Regions from separate parts of the Anaerobutyricum soehngenii genome, predicted to be linked through region 2. Evidence: predicted binding sites of a transcription regulator. Region 2 holds the regulator's gene; the other holds the start of a gene.
The links. The regulator NrdR, encoded in region 2, represses ribonucleotide reductase genes. The targets are predictions, from matches to a motif close to CACAANATNTTGTG.
Positions count from the first base shown of each region.

Region 1: nrdD (anaerobic ribonucleoside-triphosphate reductase) is a predicted target of NrdR. The motif match lies at 7,324-7,337, and genes of this name have one in related genera.

Region 1 is NZ_VULP01000036.1:15,133-28,079, forward strand. Features, by position in the region: gene FYJ25_RS12965 (hypothetical protein) at 1-363, opposite strand, end outside; gene FYJ25_RS12970 (L,D-transpeptidase family protein) at 590-1,960, shown strand; gene FYJ25_RS14910 (AAA family ATPase) at 2,085-3,800, opposite strand; gene FYJ25_RS12980 (3-deoxy-7-phosphoheptulonate synthase) at 4,072-5,106, shown strand; gene FYJ25_RS12985 (response regulator transcription factor) at 5,351-6,025, shown strand; gene FYJ25_RS12990 (N-acetylmuramoyl-L-alanine amidase family protein) at 6,069-7,205, shown strand; gene nrdD (anaerobic ribonucleoside-triphosphate reductase) at 7,419-9,581, shown strand; gene nrdG (anaerobic ribonucleoside-triphosphate reductase activating protein) at 9,805-10,329, shown strand; gene FYJ25_RS13005 (TM7S3/TM198-like domain-containing protein) at 10,445-11,152, opposite strand; gene gltX (glutamate--tRNA ligase) at 11,406-12,857, shown strand.
Region 2 is NZ_VULP01000023.1:30,568-43,514, forward strand. Features, by position in the region: gene rsxC (electron transport complex subunit RsxC) at 1-1,002, shown strand, start outside; gene FYJ25_RS10545 (RnfABCDGE type electron transport complex subunit D) at 1,022-1,975, shown strand; gene FYJ25_RS10550 (RnfABCDGE type electron transport complex subunit G) at 1,975-2,604, shown strand; gene rsxE (electron transport complex subunit RsxE) at 2,606-3,364, shown strand; gene rsxA (electron transport complex subunit RsxA) at 3,379-3,954, shown strand; gene FYJ25_RS10565 (RnfABCDGE type electron transport complex subunit B) at 3,970-4,761, shown strand; gene FYJ25_RS10570 (alpha/beta hydrolase) at 4,941-5,879, shown strand; gene FYJ25_RS10575 (YlmC/YmxH family sporulation protein) at 6,131-6,382, shown strand; gene nrdR (transcriptional regulator NrdR) at 6,452-6,922, shown strand; gene FYJ25_RS10585 (YifB family Mg chelatase-like AAA ATPase) at 7,140-8,735, shown strand; gene dprA (DNA-processing protein DprA) at 8,725-9,846, shown strand; gene topA (type I DNA topoisomerase) at 9,976-12,051, shown strand; gene codY (GTP-sensing pleiotropic transcriptional regulator CodY) at 12,367-12,947, shown strand, end outside.

The DNA.
Region 1 (12,947 bases), on a different contig from region 2:
AAATAACTGTCGGTAAGAAGTTAGATGATTCAGGCGGGCATAGTCTCTGTAATCACAGATATGGGTTAATTCATGGAAGACAAGGCGGTAGACCTCACAAAGTGGAGAACGTCTTAAATAAGGCTCTTTAAATATAAGAGTAAATGGTTCATCCATATGCTTTGGATACTTCATACAGGCAGCAACATGCTTCCAGTTTTTGCGTGCGGCTGCCTCATCAAGACTTCGAGAGTCTTCTTTATTAAAACCATATTTTTTCTGACAGGTATACATATCATCTGTCAATACAATCTGGACATTTAAATTCTTTATTTTAAAAAACTGAATATAAGAGTTCATAATTCTGTTGATTGTCTTCATCATAATGCTGCCCCCATAAGCCCAAATAGAGCCTGTTTCCCTTTTTATTACTGATTAGTATAACACAAAATATATATAGGGTCAAAATGTATACAAATTTTAGAGGAAAGAGCTTGATTTTCTCCTTTTTTTCCCTTGTTTCGTAAAGTGAAATGAACTATACTAGAAAATTGCAGGATATAATAGAGGTTTTGTATATATTAAGAAATTTTAAAGAGGAGGAAGGAAAATGGACAAGAAGAAAAAAGCTGGTCTGGCGGTGTTGATCATCATTGCTTTGTATGTTGCTGCATCAATCTTTTTTCAGTATCATTATTTTATAGGAACAAAGGTGAATGGATATTCCTGTGCATTCCGTAGTGTTTCTAAAGCGAAGGAACTAATTAAGAAAGATGTTAAGTCATATAAGATTACGATTAAGGAAAGAGATAAAAAGAAGGAAAGTATTTCATCCTCTCAGGTGAAGCTTGCATTTAAAGATGACGGAAAGCTGGAAAATATTAAGGCAGGACAGAAGGGATATGCGTGGATCACAGCATTATTCCAGTCTCAGAATTATAAAGATGCGATTACTTTAACGGTAGATAATGATGCGTATAATGATACATATAAAAATTTAAATGCATTTAATAAAGATATGGTAATTGCGCCGGTAGATGCATATTCTACATATGATGCAGCATCGAACAGCTACAGTATTGTACCTGAAGTTTACGGAAATACAGTAAAAAGAAAGCAGTTTAAGCCAATATTAAAAGAAGCAATCTTAAATATGGAGCGTAGTATCGATATAGAGAAAAAAGATTGTTATAAGAATCCTGTGTATAAAAAAGACACAGCAGAAGTTGTAGCAGCGAATAAAACATTGAATCAATATGTTCAGGAAACGATTACATATGATTTTGATGACCGTACAGAAGAGGTGAATGCAAAGAAACTTAGTAAATGGTTATATGAAACGGATAAGCATGAAGTTAAGGTTCATAGCGAGATGGTTGCAAAGTATATTAAAAATCTTGCAAAGAAGTATGATACGGTTGGAGTAAAAAGACATTTTAAATCGATATGCGGTAATGACGTAGAAGTCAGCGGCGGTACCTATGGCTGGAAGATTGATCAGGAAGCAGAAACTGCCAATCTGATCAAAGTTATTAAACAGGGAAAGTCTGTTAAGAGAAAGCCGGAATATGCTCATCGCGCAAAAAGTCGTAAGAAGTTTGATATTGGGAATACTTATGTAGAAGTAAGTTTAGGTGAACAGCATATGTGGTTTTATAAGAACGGGAAAACGTTAGTTTCTACAGATGTTGTAACCGGAGATATCAGTAAAGGACATGGAACACCAACCGGTGTTTACTACATCCTTTATAAAACAACAGATTATACGTTAACCGGTCAGGGATATGCCTCTCACGTAGACTACTGGCTTCCATTCATTCAAATTGGTGTAGGAATTCATGATTCTTCATGGCGTGGAAGTTACGGTGGAGGAATTTTCACTTATGATGGTTCCCATGGCTGTGTAAATACACCAAGAAGTGCCGTTCAGAAAATCTATAATAACATCGAATCTACCTATCCGGTAGTTGTGCATTGGTAAATAATTTCTGATTGTGTAAATTTATAAAAATTAAAAAGTATTCTATAGTAGCAGCTAAATTCACATGTCTAAACTTTTTATGTTACTATAGAATACTTTTTTATTTTTTGTAGAGCAGCTAGAATTATAAATCGGTTAGAAGGTTTGTGGCCGTTCGTATTTCTTTACGTAGACGATTACTATGGCGGATTGCCTGAATAATATCCTGTTTGGATAAGGTTGTCCGTTCATTAAGGGCTGCATAAGAGAATGCCATTTCTAAAAGTGTCAGTGGGAGTTCAGGGCGTTTCGTGGACTGATCTTCCGGTTGATTTTCTGGAGAGGATATAGCAATCAGGGTGCGTAGTATCTTTTCTGTTGTGTCGGAAGAAAAGGCATTGTATACTTTCGTTTCATATTCAATGGCAGGAATACTTCCGTAAAGAATGGAAAGTGTCAGTTTCTCATCAGGTTCATCTATTGTGATCGGATAAAAACGGCGGGAGAGTGCTTTATCCGGAAGAAGGAACTGACGGTATTCTTCTTTTGTTGTAGCTCCGATTATTTTAATATCACCGCGGTCAATATAAGGTTTTAACATGTTGGAAATATCGTTGTTGGAGCTTTCGGTAGAACCGGCACCGACAATCGTATGAATCTCATCTATAAATAAAAGGACATCCGGATGGGATGCAAGTTCTCCGGCAAGTTTTTTGATACGGTCTTCCATTTCACCTACATATTTTGTTCCGCTTAAAAGAGAGGTTGTTGTTAATTTAAAAATCTTTTTATTTTTGAGAAGGTCCGGCACATTTCCTTTTTGAAGACGGTAGGCTAAACCTTCCACAACGGATGTTTTACCGACACCAGCGTCTCCAATCAGAAGAGGGGACTTCTTTGGTGAAATCAAAATTAATTCCAGATCAGCAATCTCCTGTTCACGTCCAATTGCCGGATTGGTGTGATAGATTCTAGTGGTCATATTATAGGCGTAGGTATTTAAAAATTCGCTGTCAACATAAGCGCTGTCGATATCTATTGAAGAAGATATACCAGCAGTGGCAGTGTCTGTAGAATCTTTTACAACATTTTTATGGGTAGTAAACCATATAGTTCTTGCAGCAAGATAGGAAGAAAAAGAAGAAAGCTCTTCTGGAGATACTGCCTCTAAAAATTGCTGTTCCCGGGCAAAAAATGCAGCAAGCAGGGAAAGAGTATCCTTGTGTGTATTTGGAGAGTTTGTTTCTAATTTTATTTCTAATAAAGAAGCAACAGAATCGAGCCAGTATTCTTTTTCATCACCAAAGAGAGCAAGGGTATTTATTAGTATTTCAGCCAGAAGCTCTTCTGTAATAAAGGAATACTTTTTATAATTCGGCGCATGTTCAATAATTTTTTTTATAATAAGCTGTTTTTTTTCAGAGGACTTTATTAGCACAGAATAAAATGCTTTTTGTACTTTTTCAAAAAGTTGCGTATTCATGAAACAGGATTCAAGTGTTAATAAAGTCATGGAATATGCAGAATAATAAGGCGTTTTTAATGCTTCAAGAAGAGAGGATGTATAAGTAATCCAGGTATCCTTATTGAAGTTTTTGTGTAATTCCAGTTGTTCTTTTAATTGTATACAGTCTGCAAAATATTGATCAAAAGAACTCTTTTCTTCTGGAAAGGAAACATTGAATCTTTCCCGGACTAAATTGCGAATATATTCAAGGTAGAGTTCATCATTGTGAAAAGCGGAAATGCGAGCAGGTGAAAGAAACATACATTGTATACAAATAGTTTCTGGTGCTAAGGGCTGACCTCCTTCTTCTATAATAGAGTAAGCTTTTGTTAATGTATTAGTTATAGAATCCACAATAAATCCCTCCTGATTTTCATGTACTTTTAGAATCTTTTTGTGATTGAACTTCCCATAAAAAGAAGTGTAATAAAATTCCAGAGTACATATTCATATCTTTTTCATAATTATAAGGCATACATGGAAAAAAGTAAAAAAAATATTCTTTTCCTTGCTTTAAAGCTAAAAAGTGTTGAATAAATGAAAAATTTATGGTAGGATAAGGAAGATTTAATAATAAGCAATTATTTTTACAAAAATAAAAGTGTATAAAGGAGTACAGACGATTATGGATATGGATATGAAATTTTTCAGGAAACTGCCGGTACCAAAGGATTTAAAGGAGCAGTTTCCTGCTGATGAAAGAATTGTAAAGATTAAGCAGGAGAGAGATCCTGAGATTCGAAGAATTTTTGAGGGTAAGTCTGATAAGTTATTATTAATTATAGGACCATGTTCTGCTGATAGAGAGGATGCAGTTCTTGATTATGTAACAAGATTGTCAAAGGTGCAGGAGAAAGTAAAAGACAAGATTATGATCATCCCAAGAATATATACGAATAAGCCTCGTACAACCGGTGGGGGATATAAGGGGCTTGTTCATCAGCCAGATCCGGAGAAGAAGCCGGATATGCTGCAGGGAATTATTGCTGTTCGTGAATTACATCAGAAAGCAATTCTTGAAAGTGGACTTACCTGTGCGGATGAAATGCTGTATCCGGAAAACCATCGTTATGTTTCTGATCTGTTATCTTACGTTGCAATCGGAGCACGCTCTGTAGAGGATCAGCAGCATCGTCTGACGGCAAGCGGTGTAGGAATTCCTGTAGGAATGAAGAATCCGACAGGTGGAGATTTATCTGTTATGATGAATTCTATCACAGCAGCGCAGGGGCAGCATGTATTCCTGTATCGTGGATGGGAAGTACAGTCTCTTGGTAATCCTTATGCACATGCTTTATTAAGAGGATATGTAGATAAGCATGGTAAAACATACTCGAACTATCATTATGAAGATTTAAATGAACTTTTTGAATTATATCAGGAACATGAATTGAAAAATCCAGGTGTGATCATTGATACAAACCATGCGAATTCCGGTAAGCATTACCTTGAACAGATTCGTATTGCAAAGGAAGTACTGCATAGCTGCCGACTTTCTAAAGATATCAAAGGACTTGTAAAAGGTCTGATGATCGAAAGTTACATTGAAGATGGTAATCAGCCGATTGGTGGAGGATGTTATGGTAAGTCGATTACAGATCCTTGCCTTGGCTGGGAAAAGTCAGAAAGATTAATTTACGAAATTGCAGATTTACTATAATGTTGTAAATGGATTTCGGTGTTAATTACATAATTATTTATAAATGCTACAATTTAATAGACAGTATTTTAAAAATATCCGGTTTTTTTAAACCGGATATTGAATTTTATGGGGAGATTATGTAAAATGAGACCAAGAGTTGTTCTGTGATGTTGATTATGTTACAATAATTTTAAATAAGTCATTTTTGAGTCATAATCTTGTAATATAATTTTAACAACTAAGAATGAAAGGAAGATGTCGAATGCTTACAGGCAGATTACTGATTTTAAGCAAGAAAGAAGCAGAATGTAAAGAGATGACAGCTTATTTCGAAGATAGCGGGTATAATGTAATCTGGTGCACAGAATATGATGAAGCAGGAGAGATTCTTTCCAGGGGAAAGAACAAACCGGATCTGCTGATTTTTGATGTAGATATACCAAAACGGCGAGAATATGAGACTGTTGAGAAGATAAGAATGTATTCTGACATGGCTATTTTAATGTTGTCACAGGATGATAAGCTGGACAGTCAGTTATATGCCTATTCTAAGAAGATAGATGATTATATGGTAAAGCCGGCACCGTTACCGTTGATAGAGGCGCATGTAGAGGCAATCATACGAAGGACAGTGGAGAAGCGGAATGCAGTAGAAGCTGTAGGTGCCTTATCTATTGATTATGAAGGAAGAAAGATTTATCTTGCGGACAGACCGTTAAAGGTAACAGCGAAGGAGTTTGATTTACTGGAGTATTTTATAAAGCATAAAGGTATGATTTTATCCAGAGATAAGATTCTTGATTCTGTATGGGGATTTGATTATATTGGCGGGTACCGAAGCGTAGACACGCTGGTAAAGAAACTACGAGCAAAGTTAACAAAGGAATATCCTTATATTAAGACGGTTTATGGGGTTGGATACTGTTTTGATATTTAAGGATGATAAACTCACAATTGTAAAAGAGAGGAAGGCGAGAATAATGAAAGTGAAGCGAATTGTTAGTATATTCGCGGTATTATTGTTATGTACATGTCTGATCACACCAATCAGCACAGATGCGGCTGCAAGAGTTCGTGTAAGAACAGTGAAAGGGGTTACCAGTTCTTATAACGGACGAATGAGTTATTGTTATGTGAATGGACAGAAGAGGAAATTAACAAAGTATCCGATTTTTAAGAAGGCCGGAGCATATATGGGACCGGTAGGAGCGATTTTAAAGAACAGTAAGTTAAAGGTGAAGGCAACAGCTAAGGGTGATAAATTAACTTTAACTTATGGTCCAAACACAGTTATTGTACGAGAAGACAGCAGAACAGCAGTAACGAATGGACAGAAAAGTACAATGGGAGCGCCAGTAGTTCATGGGACATACACAGCTACAGGTAAGAGAAGATGGATTGTTCCGCTTAATAGTGTGTGTACAAGACTTGGTATTAACTACAAACTGTCAAATGGAAAGATTTATATTTCAGGAACGACACAAAGTAGTTCAAATAATACGACAGGCGGCACTACAACAACGAAACCGAGTACAACAAGTAGCAAAGAAAAGATTAAGATTGTTATCGATGCTGGACATGGTGGTTCTGACTCAGGAGCTTCCGGGAATGGAATGGCAGAGAAGAATCTGACACTGGCAATCGTTCTTGCAGCAAAAAGATCTTTTGATAATGACAGCAGATTCCAGGTTTCTTATACGAGAACAGCAGATACATATCCAAGTTTATCTCAGAGAGCGAACCTTGCTAACAATAGAGATGCAGATATGTTCCTCTGTGTTCATATCAATTCTGCAAGTGCCTCGGCACGTGGAACAGAAACATTATGGAGTAAGGGAAGAAATTCTGCAACAAAGAAGAATGGCTTAACATCTAAAGAACTGGCTACAGCGATGCAGAAGGCGGCAGTTGCAGCGACAGGATTTAAAAATAGAGGTTTAGTAGATCGTCCAAATCTTTACGTATTAAGACATACCAAGATGCCGGCATGTCTGATTGAATATGGATTTATCAGTAATAAAACGGAAGCGGCAAGAATGAAGGCAAATAAAAGTGTGTATGGAAAAGCATTATATAATGCTGTTGTTAATTTGATGAAAAAAGAAGGCAGATATTAATAGAAGATTATTCATAGAGCATATTGATATTTGCAGAGAAAAATCATATAATGGGTATTGGCAAATCTCACAGCAAGATAATATTTTGTGTTGCTGTGAGATTTTTATGCGACTAAAACACAAGATGTTGTATAAAGTATCATTGCATCATACAAAATTATGTGTTACAATGGCAATGCGTAATTTTTAAAAATTTATAATTGGAGTGTTGGTATGAAGATCATTAAAAGAAGTGGAATGGAAGTTGAATTTGATCGAAGTAAGATCATTGCAGCGGTTAAGCGTGCAAATAACAGCGTCGTAGAAGCAGAAAAAGTAAGTGACGAACAGGTAGAGAAGATTGCAGAGAATGTAGAAACTATCTGTGACGGAATGAATCGTGCCCTTAATGTAGAGGAGATTCAGGATTTAGTCGAGAATCAGATCATGAACCAGAAGGCATTCCGTCTGGCAAGTAATTATATTACTTACCGTTATAAAAGAGCGTTGGTTAGAAAGTCTAACTCTACAGATAAACAGATATTAAGTCTGTTAGAGTGCAATAACGAAGAAGTGATTCAGGAGAATTCCAATAAGAATCCAACAGTGAACAGCGTACAGAGAGATTACATGGCAGGTGAAGTAAGTAAGGATATCACAAGACGTTTCCTTCTTCCACCAGAAATCGTTGAGGCACATGAGAGTGGAGTGATTCATTTCCATGATTCTGATTATTTTGCACAGCACATGCATAACTGTTGTCTGGTGAATCTGGAAGATATGCTTCAAAACGGAACAGTGATCAGTGACGTTATGATCGAGAAGCCAAAGAGTTTTTCTACTGCATGTAATATTGCAACACAGGCAGTTGCCCAGATTGCAAGTTCTCAGTATGGCGGACAGAGTATTACGCTTTCCCATCTAGTTCCTTTTGTACAGATCAGTCGTGAAAAATATCGTCGAGATGTTCGCGCTGAATTTGAAGCAGAAGGTCTGGAAATGAATGAGCAGAAGATAAATGAAATCGCAGAAATGCGTGTAAGAAAAGAAGTAAAACAGGGTGTTCAGGTTATTCAGTATCAGGTAATCACTTTAATGACAACAAACGGACAGGCTCCATTTGTTACGGTATTTATGTATCTGGATGAGGTAGAAGAAGGTCCGGCAAGAGATGACCTTGCTATGATCATCGAAGAGATGCTCAACCAGCGTATTCTTGGTGTTAAGAATGAAAAAGGTGTATATATCACACCGGCATTCCCTAAGTTAATTTACGTTCTTGAGGAAGATAACATTCATGAAGGAAGTAAATACTGGTATCTTACAAAGTTGGCTGCCCAGTGTACAGCAAAACGTATGGTTCCGGATTACATTTCAGAGAAAATTATGAAGAAGTTAAAAGATGGAAACTGTTACCCATGTATGGGCTGCCGTTCTTTCTTAACTGTATATCATGATGAGAATGATAAACCGAAGTTTTACGGAAGATTTAATCAGGGCGTAGTAACCATCAACTTAGTAGATGTAGCTTGTTCTTCCGGTAAGGATATGGAGAAGTTCTGGGAGATATTTGATGAGCGCCTTGAATTATGTCATGAGGCACTTATGTATCGCCATAACCGTTTAAAAGGAACACCATCTGACGTAGCTCCGATTCTCTGGCAGAATGGTGCATTAGCACGACTTAAAAAAGGTGAGACAATTGACAAACTCCTGTATAATGGATATTCTACCATTTCTCTTGGCTACGCAGGACTTTGCGAATGCACAAGATATATGACAGGAAAGAGTCATACAGATCCGGAAGCAAAGCCATTTGCACTTGAAGTAATGAAGCATATGAACGAAGCCTGTGCGAAGTGGAGAGAAGAAAGTCATATTGATTTCAGTCTTTACGGAACGCCACTTGAATCTACAACGTATAAGTTTTCCAGATGCCTTCAGGAACGTTTTGGTATTATTCCGGGAGTAACCGATAAGAATTATATTACAAACAGTTATCATATTCACGTAACAGAGGAAATCGATGCATTTGATAAATTAAGCTTTGAAGCACAGTTCCAGGAACTTTCTCCAGGAGGAGCGATCAGTTATGTAGAAGTTCCAAATATGCAGAATAACATTGATGCGGTATTAGCGGTTATGAAACATATTTATGACAACATTATGTATGCAGAGCTTAATACAAAGAGTGATTACTGCCAGTGCTGCGGCTATGAGGGAGAAATACAGATCATAAGCGATGAACATGGCAAGCTGATCTGGGAGTGTCCAAACTGCGGTAACCAGGATCAGGCAAAGATGAATGTAGCAAGAAGAACCTGTGGATATATCGGAACACAGTTCTGGAATCAGGGAAGAACACAGGAAATTAAAGAAAGAGTAATGCATTTGTAGACAAAACCGGAAGAGCGCCCATATCAAAGAGGGCGCTTTTTCCATTTCTTTATTTTTGACAGAGAGAAGATGAGAAGAGATGTTGATTATCTATCCATTTTCGCCCTAAAATATATAAAATAACGGATTGTAAATAGAGTGTGGATATTGTAAAATATAACTATTAACTAAACACATTTTAGAACAGACACTCTGTTTAATTTTTTGGAAGAGGTGATATATTATGTATTATGGTGAGATCAAGAAGTGTGATATTGCGAACGGACCCGGTGTCAGAGTGTCCCTTTTTGTAAGCGGATGTACGCATCATTGTAAAGGATGTTTTAACGAGGAAACATGGAGTTTTGAATTTGGACAGCCTTTTACAGCAGAAACAGAAGAGCAGATTTTAAAATTATTAGAGCCTTCGTATATATCAGGTCTTACAGTATTAGGCGGTGAGCCTATGGAATATATGAATCAGGAAGCCCTCCTTCCATTTCTTGAAAAAGTAAAAGAACGTTTTCCGGAAAAGACAATCTGGTGCTTTACAGGATATGTTTTTGAAAAGGATATTTTAAATAGAATGATTCCAAAGTGGAAGTATACAAAAAAGATGTTAGAACAGATTGACTACCTTGTGGACGGACCATTTGTAGAAGCGAAGAAGGATATTACACTCAGATTTCGTGGTTCTTCTAATCAGCGAATAATAGATGTAAAAAAGAGTCTTGAAACAGGCAAAGTTGTTCTATGGGAAGAACAGTAGAGCACATTAAGATAGTAGAAGAGGATTTAAGAAGGTTCCGTCGCAGTAACGGTCTAACGACCGTAACTGCCGACGGAACCTTCCTTTTTGGCTGTATCAAATTTACAAATTAAATTTATCCATGTTTATGTCTAGGAACTTTTTTTGGTACAGGGTCTTTTGTTGTGAGAAACTGCACAGCTATTCCTAAACTGCAGAGCGCAAGTGTTAACGTTGCACTTGAGTTTGTGGAAGAAAACTTTGTAATTCCCATATATTCTGCAACACCAGGAAGAAGTCCGGCAGCGGAAGAACCGCATACGATTGCGGAAGTAAGGATAATAACCGGACGCATATATTTTACAGCAAGTACGCCAACAATAAGCCCGGCAACTATGTTGATAAAGAACTGGATATCTCCTTCAAATGAAAATAATGTACCTGCAGCACTAAATGCAAAGGTAAAACACAGGATGAAAATTCCTATCCGGTAAATCCACAGGGCAAGAGCTGCAATGACCGCACCGCCAAGAATAATGCAGAGAACGGATGCAAAACCTTCGACATGAAGAAGCTGGGATGCAGCGATCTGGCCGATAAAGAGTCCAATGATGAAACCGGTAATACTCATAAAAACTTTGGACAGTTTATAACCAAAGAAACATCCAAGAAGAGCAAAGACAAGAGCAATTACAGAGCCAACGATCTTATAAGTGGTATCGGCTTCGGTTATGAGTCCGAGAAAACCATTATTAATAAAACTGTTCAGGCTGTCGCTGCTTCCGGAATTCAATGGAAGAGTGCCCATTAGGGAGCTGTAGTCAATATTTAACAGGGACAACATAAAAATACCTTCTTTCGTATTGGATTAAAAAAATTAGATTGTTTTTCATTTTTTATTAATGATGTTATTTTAAATTCTGTTTCTACTGATTTTTAGCTTAACATAATAAAGTATATTCTGCAATTTATTTCAGATAGAGTATTTTATAGATTTTTACGTGAAAAGATGATATGATAATACGAGTTGATTTGTAACTGTTTAAAGTTACATTTTAAAGTTACATTGTATAGATTGGGAAAGAGAGGAATTAGAGATGTCAAAGATTAGAACAAGATTTGCACCAAGTCCTACAGGAAGAATGCATGTCGGAAATCTTCGTACTGCTTTATATACGTATTTGATCGCAAAGCATGAAGGTGGAGATTTCGTTTTAAGAATAGAAGATACAGACCAGGGACGTTATTGTGAGGAAGCACTGGGTATTATTTACCGTACTTTAGAGGCAACAGGTTTAAAGCATGACGAAGGTCCGGATAAAGATGGCGGATTTGGCCCTTATGTTCAGAGTGAACGAGTGGCATCCGGTCTTTATATGGATTATGCAAAGAAACTTATCGAAAAAGGCGAGGCATATTACTGTTTCTGTGATCAGGAAAGATTAGATTCTTTAAAACAGAACGTAGGTGGAAAGGAAATCAGCGTATACGATAAACACTGCCTGTATCTTTCTAAAGAAGAAGTAGAAGCCAATCTGGCAGCAGGCAAGCCATTTGTCATTCGTGCGAATATGCCGAATGAGGGCGAGACTACATTCCATGATGAGATTTACGGAGATATCACACAGCCGAATGAAGAGCTTGACGATATGATCCTTATCAAATCTGACGGATATCCAACATATAACTTTGCCAATGTAGTAGATGATCATCTGATGCAGATCACACATGTTGTAAGAGGGAATGAATACCTTTCTTCTGCACCAAAATACACACATCTTTACAAGGCATTTGGATGGGAAGAACCAAAGTATATCCATTGTCCGTTAATTACAAATGAAGAACATCAGAAGCTTTCTAAGCGTTCAGGACATTCTTCTTATGAAGATTTAATCGAGCAGGGATTTGTTCCGGAAGCAGTTGTAAACTTTGTAGCCCTTCTTGGGTGGAGTTCACCGGATAACAGAGAAATCTTCTCTTTAGAAGAGTTAGTAGAAGCGTTTGACTATAAACACATCAGTAAGTCCCCAGCCGTATTTGACATGGTTAAGCTTAAATGGATGAACGGAGAATATTTAAAAGCAATGGACTTTGATACTTTCTACAAAATGGCAGAACCTTACATCAAAGAAGTCATCAAGAAAGATATAGATTTAAAGAAGATTGCAGCACTTGTTAAAACAAGAATCGAAGTATTCCCTGAAATCGGAGAGATGATCGACTTCTTTGAAGAAGTTCCGGAATACGATGTAGATATGTACACGAACAAGAAAAATAAAACAAATGCAGAGAAGTCTTTACCAGTATTACAGGAATTACTTCCAGTAATCGAAGCACAGGAAGACTTTACAAATGATGCATTATATCAGATGCTTCGTGGATTTGCAGATGAAAATGGTTACAAGCCAGGCTTCGTTATGTGGCCAGTTCGTACTGCTGTTTCTGGAAAGCGTATGACTCCAGGTGGAGCAACCGAAATTATGGAAATCATCGGAAAAGAAGAAACAGTAAGCAGAATGAAAGCAGCAATTGAGAAATTATCTAAATAATAATTTGTCGAAGACAAGACGAACGCTCCCAAAGGAAGACAATATCCTATATTTGTGACTCTATCACTTGCGGGTTGAATGCTCGCTTAC
Region 2 (12,947 bases):
TATGAAACTGTTTCTTTTCAACCAGTAACAGAAAAAACAAATGAAGCAATTATCAATGCAGTAAAAGAAGCGGGTATTGTCGGACTTGGCGGTGCCGGTTTCCCTACGCATGTAAAGCTGTCTCCAAAGGAACCGGACAAAATTGATACGATCATTATTAATGCTGCAGAATGTGAGCCATACATCACTGCAGATTATCGTTGTATGATGGAAATTCCTGAACAGCTTATTTCTGGTCTTAATATTATGCTTTCTTTATTCCCGAAAGCAAAAGGTGTTATCGGTATTGAAGATAATAAGCCAGAAGCGATTGCTAAGTTGACAGAAATGTGTAAAAGTGAAAGCCGTATTGAAGTAGCAGCATTAAAGACAAAGTATCCACAGGGTGCAGAGCGTTCTTTAATTTATGCTGTGACAGGTCGTGCAATTAATTCCTCTATGCTTCCGGCAGATGCAGGATGTATCGTAGATAATGTTGCAACAGCAATTGCCATTCATGAGGCAATTACCCTTGGAAAACCTCTTTACGAGAGAGTGGTAACAGTAACGGGAGATGCCATTAAAAATCCTGGTAACTTCAAGGTGAAAAATGGAACAAATGCAGCAGAATTAGTAGAAGCAGCCGGTGGATTTAAGTCTCAGCCAGAGAAAGTGATTTCTGGTGGTCCTATGATGGGTATGGCCTTATCTACATTGGATGTTCCTTGCGCAAAAACGTTCTCTTCTCTTTTATGTTTTACAAAAGACGAAGTTGCCGCATGTGAACCAAGTAACTGTATTCGCTGTGGTCGTTGTATTTCTGTATGTCCTGCAGGTCTTATGCCTACAAAGCTTTCAGAGATCGCAGATCATGGAGATTTTGCATTATTTGACGAGCTGAACGGATGTGAATGTGTTGAATGTGGATGCTGTTCTTACATCTGCCCGGCAAAGAGAAGATTAACCCAGTCTATGAAGACAGGGCGTCGTGAAGCGATGGCTCTTCGTAGAAAGAAGAAATAGCATAAGGAGAGGTGAAAAAATGAACGAACAATTTTATAACGTGTCAGCCAATCCTCATGTAAGGGATAAGGCTTCTACACATAGCATTATGCTCGATGTAATTATTGCTCTTCTTCCAGCTACTTTATTTGGTTTCTGGAATTTTGGAGTAAAAGCAATTATCAACACAGTAATCTGTGTTGCTGTCTGCGTACTTGCAGAATATGTATGGCAGCGTTGTATGCACCAGAAAGTAACTGTTAAAGATTTCAGTGCAGCACTTACCGGTTTATTATTAGCATTAAACCTTCCACCGGAAGTACCATTCTGGATTCCGGTTATCGGTGGATTATTTGCGATTATTGTTGTAAAACAGCTTTTTGGCGGTCTGGGTCAGAACTTTATGAACCCTGCACTTGGAGCACGTTGTTTCTTATTAATTTCTTTTGCGGGAATTATGACAGATTTCTCTTATAAGGGATTTGGCGGAAGCTTTGATGCAACAACAAGTGCTACCCCTCTTGCAGCTTTAAAGGCAGGAGAAGCTGTAAACTTAAAGGCAATGTTCCTTGGTAATACCGCTGGTACAATTGGTGAGACTTCTGCTATCTTATTAATTCTTGGTGGAATTTATCTGATTGCAAAGAAAATCATAAGCTGGAGAATTCCTGTATGTTATATTGTAACACTTGGTATCTTTGTTCTTCTTTTTGGCGGACAGGGATTCGATATGACATATCTCGCAGAGCAGTTGTGTGGTGGCGGATTAATGCTTGGTGCATTTTTCATGGCAACAGACTATGTTACATCCCCTATTACACCAAAGGGACAGCTTATATTTGGTATCTTACTTGGTATTCTGACAGGAATCTTCCGTTTATTCGGTGGTTCTGCAGAGGGCGTATCTTATGCGATCATCTTCTGTAACCTGTTAGTGCCATTAATTGAAAAAGTTACAACTCCTACCGCATTTGGAAAAGGAGGTAAAAAATAATGAACGCTTTAATAAAAGATGCTTTAAAACTCGTTATTATTACCGTCGTTGCAGGTCTTGTTCTCGGTGCAGTATATGGAATCACAAAGGGACCGATTGCTGATCAGGAAGCAAAGGCACAGATGGAAGCTTATAAAACAGTATTTCCAAAGGCAAGTGACTTTAAAGAAGTTGATGGATTTTCCGAAGAAGCAGCTTCTAAGATTATTGCAGCAAACGAGAATCCAATTGAAGGACATGACAGTGATGTTATTTCTTCCGCAGTAGAAGCAGTAGATGCTTCTGGGGAGGCACTTGGTTATATTTTCAATATTACAACCTCTAAGGGATATGGTGGAGACATCCAGCTTACTGTTGGTATCCAGTCTGATGGAACGGTAAGTGGATATTCTGTACTCTCTATCAGTGAGACAGCAGGTCTTGGTATGAAAGCCAAGGATGATCCTAGCTGGGGTAAACAGTTTGCAGGAAAGAAAGTAGAATCTTTCTCCGTTGTAAAAGACGGTTCTGGTTCCGGTGATGACGCGAAAATCGATGCCATTTCCGGTGCGACTATCACAAGTAAAGCAGTTACTGGTGCTATGAATAGCTGTCTTGCTTATTTCCAGTCATTAGAAGGAGGTAACTAAGATGAAAAATAATAGCGCTTTAGAAAGACTTTATAATGGTATTATTAAAGAAAACCCTACTTTAGTTCTTATTTTAGGTATGTGTCCTACACTTGCGGTAACAACATCCGCAATCAACGGTGCAGGTATGGGACTTTCCACAACAGTAGTATTAATGTTTTCTAATATGATTATCTCTATTCTCCGTAATTTTATTCCGGATAGAGTTCGTATTCCTGGATACATTGTAATTATTGCATCCTTAGTTACAGTAGTACAGTTCCTTTTACAGGGATATGTACCAGCGTTAAATGATGCTCTTGGTGTATATATTCCGTTAATTGTAGTTAACTGTATTATCTTAGGACGTGCAGAGTCTTATGCAAGTAAAAACGGTCCTGTTTCTTCCTTCTTTGATGGTCTTGGAATGGGTCTTGGATTTACACTGTCCCTTACTATTTTAGGTGCATTTCGTGAATTACTTGGTGCAGGAACAATTTTTGGAAAAACTGTTTTGGCAGAATCTTTCTATACACCGATCACTATTTTCATTCTTGCACCTGGTGCATTCTTTGTACTTGCCTGCTTAGTAGCTGCAAGAAACAAGATTATGAACCGCAAAGTAAAGAATGGCGAAATGGAAGAGATCCCTGCAGGATGTGGTGACTGCTCTTCCTGTGGTAATACCTGCTGTTCAAGTAAGAGTTTCTTTGATATGTCCGTAGACAATAAAAAAGAAGAAACAAAAACTGCTTCTGATGAGAAAGCAGAGAATAAATAGAAAGGGGAAGGATTATGAAAGAATTAATATTATTGATTATCAGTGCAGCTATCGTTAATAACGTTGTACTGAGCCAGTTTTTAGGATTATGTCCTTTCCTCGGAGTATCCAAAAAGGTAGAGACTGCCGGTGGAATGGGAGCAGCTGTAATTTTTGTTATCACAATTGCTTCTTTAGTGACATCATTAATTTATAAATTTATTCTTGCAACACTTGGGTTAACTTATTTGCAGACGATCGTTTTTATCCTTGTTATTGCAGCTCTTGTACAGTTCGTAGAGATGTTTTTAAAGAAATCTATGCCAGCTTTGTATGAATCTCTGGGTGTATATCTTCCTCTGATCACAACAAACTGTGCTGTACTTGGTGTAGCTTTAAACTCTGTACAGTATGGATATAATATTTTACAGTCTGTAGTTTATGGTTTTGGTATTTCTGTCGGATTTACAATTGCTATTGTTATCCTGGCTGGAATTCGTGAAAAAATGGAATACAACGACATTCCAGAGTCCTGGCAGGGAATGCCTATCGTAATGGTAACAGCAGGACTTATGTCTATTGCATTCTTTGGTTTTTCAGGAATCATTTAATTAGGAGGAATAAAAATGAGTATAAGTGGAATTATTCTTGCGGCAGTAGTTGTCGGCGGAACCGGACTTGTTATTTCCATTCTCCTGGGCATTGCTTCCGAGAAATTTAAAGTGCCGGTAGACGAAAAAGAGGTTGCTGTAAGAGAGTGCCTTCCGGGAAACAACTGTGGTGGTTGTGGTTTTGCCGGATGTGATGCCCTCGCTAAGGCAATTGCAGCCGGAGACGCTCCGGTAGGTGCATGTCCGGTAGGCGGACAGCCAGTAGCAGATAAAATTGCTTCAATCATGGGTGTAGAAGCGGATGCAGGTGAAAAACAGGTTGCATTTGTAAAATGTGCAGGTACCTGTGATAAAGCAAAGTCTAAATATAAATATTCAGGAAATGAAGACTGTGTTTCTGCCATGAGTGTACCTGGTGGCGGACCAAAAGCCTGCAGTTTTGGATGTACAGGCTTTGGAAGCTGTGTGAAAGTTTGTGACTTCGATGCCATTCATGTAATTAACGGTGTTGCAGTAGTGGATAAGGAAAAATGTGTTGCTTGTGGTAAATGTGTTGCAACTTGTCCAAAGTCTTTAATTGAGCTTGTTCCATATGCAGCTCCTCACAAAGTACAGTGCAGTTCCAAAGAATTTGGTAAAGCAGTAAAAGAAGTATGTTCAGCAGGATGTATCGGATGTAAGATGTGTACTCGTGTCTGTGAAGCAGATGCAATTACTGTTGAAAATAATATTGCTAAAATTGATTACAGTAAATGTACCGGATGTGGAAAGTGTGCAGAGAAATGTCCTGCAAAGATTATTCTTTAGTCCGTATAGATCAGACTATAGTCTAGATAAAATGTAAGAAATTTAATAAAAACGAAAGAAAAGATGATTTCTCTTAACGAAAATGCAAGAGAAATCATCTTTTTTTCTTCACATTTTTCCTGTATAGTAGTTTGGAAAAGAAATCTGCTGTTGAAGCAGACAAGCTAGGAGGCTTTCGTATGGCTTATCAGAAATTTACTGGAACCTATCAAAGTTCAGATCATATAAACAGAATACATTATTATATTTACGAACCAGAAACAGATCTTAGAGCAATTATACAGATCGTGCATGATTTTGGAGATTGTATAGAACGGAATGAAAGTTTTATCCGCTTTTTTACTGATCATGGAATTATGGTGTGTGGATGCGATCATATTGGACATGGACGTTCTTCCAAGAAAGAAGACTATGGATATTTTGGTGAAAAGAATGGATGGGCTTATCTGATAAAAAATACAAAAAAGTTAACACATTACATGAAAAAGGAATATCCGGATGTTCCGTATTTTATATATGGGCATGGCATGGGTTCGTTGATCGTCCGAATGGATTGTATTCATGAAAAGGGAATCAATGGTGTAATTTTATCTGGAACTAGCGGAAGACAGAAATATTGCCGCAGAAGGCTTTTATTTATCGCAATATTAAAGCGGATTCTGGGAGCACAATATAAAAGTGTTTATCTTCAAAAAGATTTAGAAAAGCGTTTGAACCATCATTTTCTAAGAGAGAGGGATAATTGTTCGTGGCTTGTAGAAGATGAAAAAGAACGAAAGAACTGTTCAAGAATTTACGAAGAATACGTCCCGATTACTGTAGCAGCTTATGAAGATATCTTAAAAATGCTTGCACTTGTTTCTTCTAAAAAGTGGTACCGCTCTGTAAATATAGAGATTCCGATCATGCTGATTGGAGGACAGGAAGATCCGATAGGTAACTTTGGAAAAGGGATTGAAGAAGTACACCGCTATCTGGAAGATAGCTGCCATCGAGTGGAAATGCGGCTTTATAAAGGAATGCGGCATAATATTTGTGATGAAGTAAGGAAAGAAGCCGTATATATAGATATTTTGCAGTGGATGAAGCTGCATCTTAATGAACAATATGAGATATAAAAAGAACATTCAAGTCGAGCAGCCGCGAGACTTGGCGCGTGATTCTGGTCAGCGTAAGCTGACATATTCTTTATAGAATCACTGCGCATCCTCGCGGAGCGTTTATCTCAGTCGGAGATTGGACTCCCACTGAGACAAATTTGCTGTCACTCACCACCTGAAGGGGGTGGGAGTCTTCTCGACTGAGATAAAAGTCATGAAAATAGAATTATTAAAAAAAGCCCTCATAGAATAAAAGAAAGGGCTTTTTTATGCGTTTTTGGGAACTTGGAAATAAAGATGTGATTAACTGTAAAAATGGTCACCGCCTTGGTTGTGTGGGAGATTTAGAAATTGATGTATGCAGATTTTGTGTTACAGATATTTATGTGCCTACAGGTGGAAAATATTGCGGATGTATTGGAAAGAAATCGGAATATCGAATTCCGGTTGGAGCAGTAATCCGAGTGGGAGTTGATAGTATTCTTGTCGATATCGATGAAAAGAAATGTCTTGTAAAATAATAGGTTTTCTGTTATAATAGTCGGCACAATAAATGAAATTATAAAAGCTAGAATACTGGAGGATAAGATATGAAGTGCCCATTTTGTGGATTGGATAATACCCGTGTAATCGATTCAAGACCTGCAGATGATAATTCATCCATACGACGGCGAAGACTTTGCGATGAATGTGGAAAGCGATTTACTACATACGAACGAGTAGAGATTATGCCTCTCACAGTGATAAAGAAAGATAAAACAAGAGAACCTTACGATCGTTCTAAGATTATGTCAGGAATTTTACGTGCCTGCCATAAGAGGCCGATATCTGTAGAACAGATTGAACAGATGGTGAATCAGATTGAGAATGAACTGTTTAATTTAGAATATAAAGAGATTGAAAGTAAACAGATTGGAGAAGTTGTTATGGAGCATCTAAAGACTCTCGAACAGGTAGCATATGTACGTTTTGCTTCGGTATATCGTGAGTTTAAGGATGTAGGAACTTTTATGAATGAGTTAAAGAAGATGTTAGATAGTGGAGAGAACATCCAGAAGTAATAATATTGATAAGCAGAACAGGTATTTGAGAAAGTATTCTCGATACCTGTTTTTTGTTTTAAAAAAAGTTCCGCAAGGATATGTTAGGAGTCTGCCTCTGTTCCATACTTTTGTAAATGAAAAAAATTATTGCAAATATGGAAAATATATGCTATAAATAACCTATAATTACAAAATATTACTGAATATACAATAATAGAAAGTAGGATAGAGTGGAATGGTAGCAGAAGTTTTTAGTGGAATGATACAGGGGATAGAGGGGCAGATTGTACAGATACAGGCAGATATTAGTAATGGACTTCCTAATTTTTATATGACAGGATATTTATCAAACGAAGTAAAGGAATCAAAGGAACGGGTTCGTACAGCACTTCATAATATAGGAATCGCATTGCCACCGAAAAGAATATCAGTTAATTTTGCGCCGGCAGATTTTCGTAAGTGTGGGACTTTTTTTGATCTTGCCGTTGCAGTAGCAATTCTTCTTGCAATGAATCTGATCCCGGAAACATATGTAAAGAATACATTATTTATTGGAGAATTATCATTGAATGGACAGATTCGACCGATATCCGGTGTATTGCCAATCGTTGTTTCCGCTGTAAAGAGTGGAATAGATCGGTGTATCGTTGCGAAAGAGAATATAGAGGAGGCAGCATTTGTAGATCAGATGGAAGTTGTTAGCTTTCAAAGTCTTGAAGAACTTTATTCTTACTTACGCCATGGGTATATAGTAGACAGACATTCAGGTGAGATTACGCAGCAGAAAGAGGCTGACATTAGAGGAATAGTACGTGTAGATGAGAGTATAACAGATAACGCTGCACTGAATTTAGGGGAATGGAATCAGATAACAGATTTTTCTGAAGTGAAAGGACAGAGCATGGCAAAAAGAGCGATGGAAATTGCAGCAGCCGGTTATCATAATTTAATGTTGGGCGGACCACCTGGTGTAGGGAAGACGATGCTGGCATCCTGTATATCAGGAATTATGCCACAGATGACAAAAGAAGAGATGATTGATACGACCATGATCTATAGTGCAAAGGGACTCTTAAAGGAACGTTTTACTTTAATAAATAAACGACCGTTTCGTGCACCGTCCCTTGCAATTACTGCAGCCGGAATGTTTGGAGGAGGAATTGTTCCAAAGCCGGGAGAAATTTCTCTGGCGCATCATGGAGTCCTTTTTCTAGATGAATTTCCTGAATATGCAAGAGAGATAATAGAAATGTTTCGTATTCCTCTTGAGAATCATGCTATTTCAGTTATCAGACAAGAGAGAACTTTAATATTTCCGGCGGATTTTCTTTTTATTATAGCAGCGAATGCATGTCCTTGTGGGTACTATCCCATGGATAAATGCCGTTGTACAAGCAGGCAGATTCTCCGATATCAAAATAGAATCAGCGGACCAATACTTGACCGTATGGATTTATTTGTACGATGTGAGGAGATTGGATATGATGTACTGACCGCATCCTCTAAAGAAGAATCTTCTTCCTCTATTCAAAAAAGAGTTTCCGCTGCATGGGTAATACAAAAGGAACGCTTTGCGGAAAGTTCTACGATATTTAACGGACGCATGACAAAAAGCGAAGTAGAACAGTATTGCCAGTTAGATGCAGAGGGACAAAGACTTATGAAGAAAGCATATTCTGCTTTTTCCCTTACCGGACGTTCTTATTTTAAGATTTTAAAAACTGCAAGAACAATAGCGGATTTAGAACAAAGTCTGGATATAAGAGCCAGACATTTGGAAGAAGCGTTATATTTTCGTCAGAAAGAAAAGGGGAATTTGAATGAAAGATAATGATTTTTATTGGTATTGGTTTGCTAATATTCCTGGGATAGGACTGAAAACACGAAAGAAGCTTCTTGAGTATTTTGCACATCCAAGGTATGTTTATGAAGCTTCAGATTCTGAGATAAAAGTATTTCTTACAAAAAGACAGTGGGAAAGGTTTCCGTTTTCTAAAAACCGGGAGAAATCAGAAAAAGAAGTTCAAAGGTTACAGGAAGAGGGAATTTTTTTTATTCACAGAGAATCTCCTGAGTATGCGGAACGATTAAAACAACTATATATGCCACCAGATTTATTATATTATAAAGGAAGGTTTCCTGATTTCTCAAAGCCTGTTCTGGCAATGGTAGGGGCAAGAAAAGCTACTATATATGGAAGAAATATGGCGAGGGAATTTGCTTCTGAATTAACTGGATACGGTATTCAGATTATCAGTGGGATGGCGGCAGGAGTAGACACATCAAGCCATTTAGGTGCATTGGATGCAGGTGGTTATACCGCAGGAATTCTTGGTGGGGGAATTGATAGTATTTATCCGAGAGAGAATTTTAACTTATATCAGAAAGTTTGTAGAACAGGAGGAATCATATCAGAATATAATGTTGGAATTCCTTCACAAAAAGGAATGTTTCCTATGCGAAATCGTATTATCAGCGGAATGGCTGATGGAGTTTTTGTTGTGGAAGCAGGAGAAAGAAGTGGGTCATTGATTACCGCAGATCAGGGATTAGAACAAGGAAAAGATATATTCGCACTTCCAGGCAGAATTACGGATCGTTACAGTCAAGGTTGTAATTATCTGATTAGTCAGGGGGCTACTCTGGTACGTTCCCCAGAAGATATCGCAGAAATTATAGTGAAAGAGGAAAAAATAGGAAATACAAGGCCGAATATGGAGAAAAAAGAAAGTGAGAATTTTAAATTGCAAAAATTTTTTTGTGAGAATAAAAATGAAGAAAAGATATTCAATCTCATAGATAAAGTTCGACCGGTAACTTTTGAAAATCTTTTGGAAAATAGCGATTTTTCTGCCTTTGAGTTACAACATATTCTCATGAAATTTGAATTAAAAAACATAATTTATCAAATAGAACAAAATGTATACTTGAGGAAAATCTAATTTTTTCTGCTTGCGCGGCAAAACGAAATAGTGTATGATGTATAATTGTTTTATGAAATAGTAAATTTATTGGTGATAAAAAACAATAAATTGCAATATAATATTTAAAAGTTAGGAGTGTTTTGGGGAATGTCAGCAAATTTAGTTATTGTTGAATCGCCGGCCAAGGCTAAAACAATTCAGAAATTTCTGGGGAAGTCATACAAAGTTGTCGCATCGAACGGACATGTAAGAGATTTACCAAAAAGTACGATGGGCATTGATGTTGATAATGATTTTGAGCCGAAATATATTACGATTCGTGGGAAGGGAGATATTCTTGCTCAACTTCGTAAGGAAGTAAAGAAAGCAGACAAAGTATATCTTGCAACTGACCCGGACCGTGAGGGAGAGGCGATTTCATGGCATTTATATCATGCATTAAAATTGGAGAATAAAAAATGCAGTAGGATCACATTTAATGAGATTACAAAAGATGCCGTAAAGAAATCTATTAAGAATTCCCGCGATATTGATATGAATCTTGTAGATGCACAGCAGGCAAGGAGAGTATTAGACCGTATTGTGGGATATAAGATCAGTCCGATTCTCTGGTCTAAGATTAAGAGAGGGTTATCGGCAGGTCGCGTTCAATCTGTTGCATTGCGTATTATCTGCGACAGAGAACAAGAGATTGATGAGTTCATCTCGCAGGAATATTGGAGTCTGTCAGCTGATATTCTCGTGCCTGGAGCAAAGAAACCTCTGGAGGCACACTTTACCGGAGATAAAAATGGAAAGGTTGAACTCCATTCTCAAAAAGAAGTTGAAGAGTTAGTAAACAAACTGAAAAATGAAAAGTTTGAAGTACTTTCTGTAAAGAATGGAGAGAGAAGAAAGAAACCACCACTTCCATTTACAACAAGTACATTACAGCAGGAAGCATCAAAACGTTTGAATATGTCTACACAAAAGACAATGCGGCTTGCGCAGGAACTCTATGAAGGTGTGAATTTAAAAGGAAAAGGAAGTATTGGTCTTATTACTTACTTAAGAACAGATTCGACACGTATTTCAGAAGAAGCAGATGCAAACTGCCGGGAGTATATCGGACAGCAGTACGGAGAAGAGTTTGTTGGGGATAAAAAGTCAGTAAAGACAACAAAGACCGGAAAGATTCAGGATGCACACGAAGCGATTCGTCCAACGGACAGCAGCCTTTCTCCGGCGATGATCAAAGAGCAGCTTCCAAGAGATCTATTCCGTCTTTATCAGCTAATCTGGACAAGATTTGTGGCAAGCAGAATGGCAGAAGCGGTATACGAGACGACATCTGTTAAGATTGAAGCAGGAGAATATCATTTTAATGTTGCGGCTTCCCGAGTAAAGTTTGACGGTTTTATGACGGTATATAGTTACGATACTGAAAAGTCTACAATGAATGCTGCCATGAAAAAGATTACAAAAGATACAGAAATCACACTTTCAGAATTAAAACCTCAGCAGCATTTCACACAGCCGCCGGCACATTTTACAGAGGCTTCTCTTGTAAAGACATTAGAAGAATTAGGAATTGGTCGTCCAAGTACGTATGCACCGACAATTACTACTCTTCTGGCACGAAGATATATTGTAAAAGAGAATAAAAATCTTTATATTACAGAACTTGGTGAAGCGGTGAATGATATGATGGAAGATGGCTTCCCGACAATTGTTGATGTAAACTTTACTGCAAATATGGAATCTCTTTTAGATAGTGTTGAAGAGGGAAAAGTAAAGTGGAAGACCGTCGTGGAAAACTTCTACCCTGATATGATACAGGCAGTTGAGAAAGCGGAAAAGGAATTAGAAGAAGTAAAGATTGCAGATGAAGTATCTGAAGAAGTCTGTGAAGAATGTGGAAGGAACATGGTCGTAAAATACGGTCCACATGGAAAGTTCCTTGCATGCCCGGGATTCCCGGATTGTCGTAATACAAAACCATACTATGAGAAGATTGGTGTAAGCTGTCCAAAGTGTGGAAAAGATATTGTTCTCAAAAAGACAAAGAAGGGCAGAAAGTATTACGGTTGTATCAATAATCCGGAATGTGATTTTATGAGCTGGCAAAAGCCGTCGGCTGTTCGATGTAAAGAATGTGGCGGATATATGGTAGAAAAAGGGAAAAAGCTTGTATGCGCTGATAAAGAATGTGGTTATGTTACAGACAAGGAAGAGGAAAAGTAATTTATCTGCTTTTGAATAAAAAAAGAGAACTTTAGAAAGAGTATAGGTTTGTAGCTGTAAAGATCGTTGCTGCAGGAAGAATAGGATAAGTAATTTTACTGTAGCAGCTATCTTTATGGATATGAAGCTATACTTTTTTTCTTTCATATATCCAATTTATAGAATTAAATTATTTTAATTGTACAAACTTCTAAATTAATTTAAAAAAGTACTAAAAATATTAGATAATACCGTTGAGATTGGCGGGAAGATATGTTAAACTTATCAAAGATAAAGAATTGTCTGTTAATTTTGACAGTTAGGATGGAGGTATTTATGAGTGTTCAATTGCTTGATAAGACAAGAAAAATAAATAAATTATTGCACAATAATAATTCGCATAAAGTAGTATTTAATGATATCTGTGAAGTCTTGAGTAATATTTTATTATCTAATGTGCTGGTAATCAGTAGAAAAGGTAAAGTACTTGGAATCAAGAATCGACAGGATATTGAAGTGATTGATGAGTTGATCAATAACGAAGTTGGCGGGTACGTTGATACACTTCTTAATGAACGTTTATTAGGTGTACTTTCTACAAAAGAGAATGTAAACCTCGAAACACTTGGTTTTGAACATACAGAAACAGATCGTTATCAGGCAATTATTACTCCGATTGATATTGCAGGAGAAAGATTGGGAACAGTATTTATGTACAGAAAAGAACATCATTATGAAATTGATGATATTATTCTTGTTGAATATGGGACAACCGTTGTCGGTCTTGAAATGATGCGTTCTGTTAATGAGGAGAATGCAGAAGAAACCCGTAAGGTTTCCATTGTGAAGTCTGCCATCTCCACGTTATCATTTTCAGAGTTAGAAGCAATTCAACATATTTTTGATGAATTAGATGG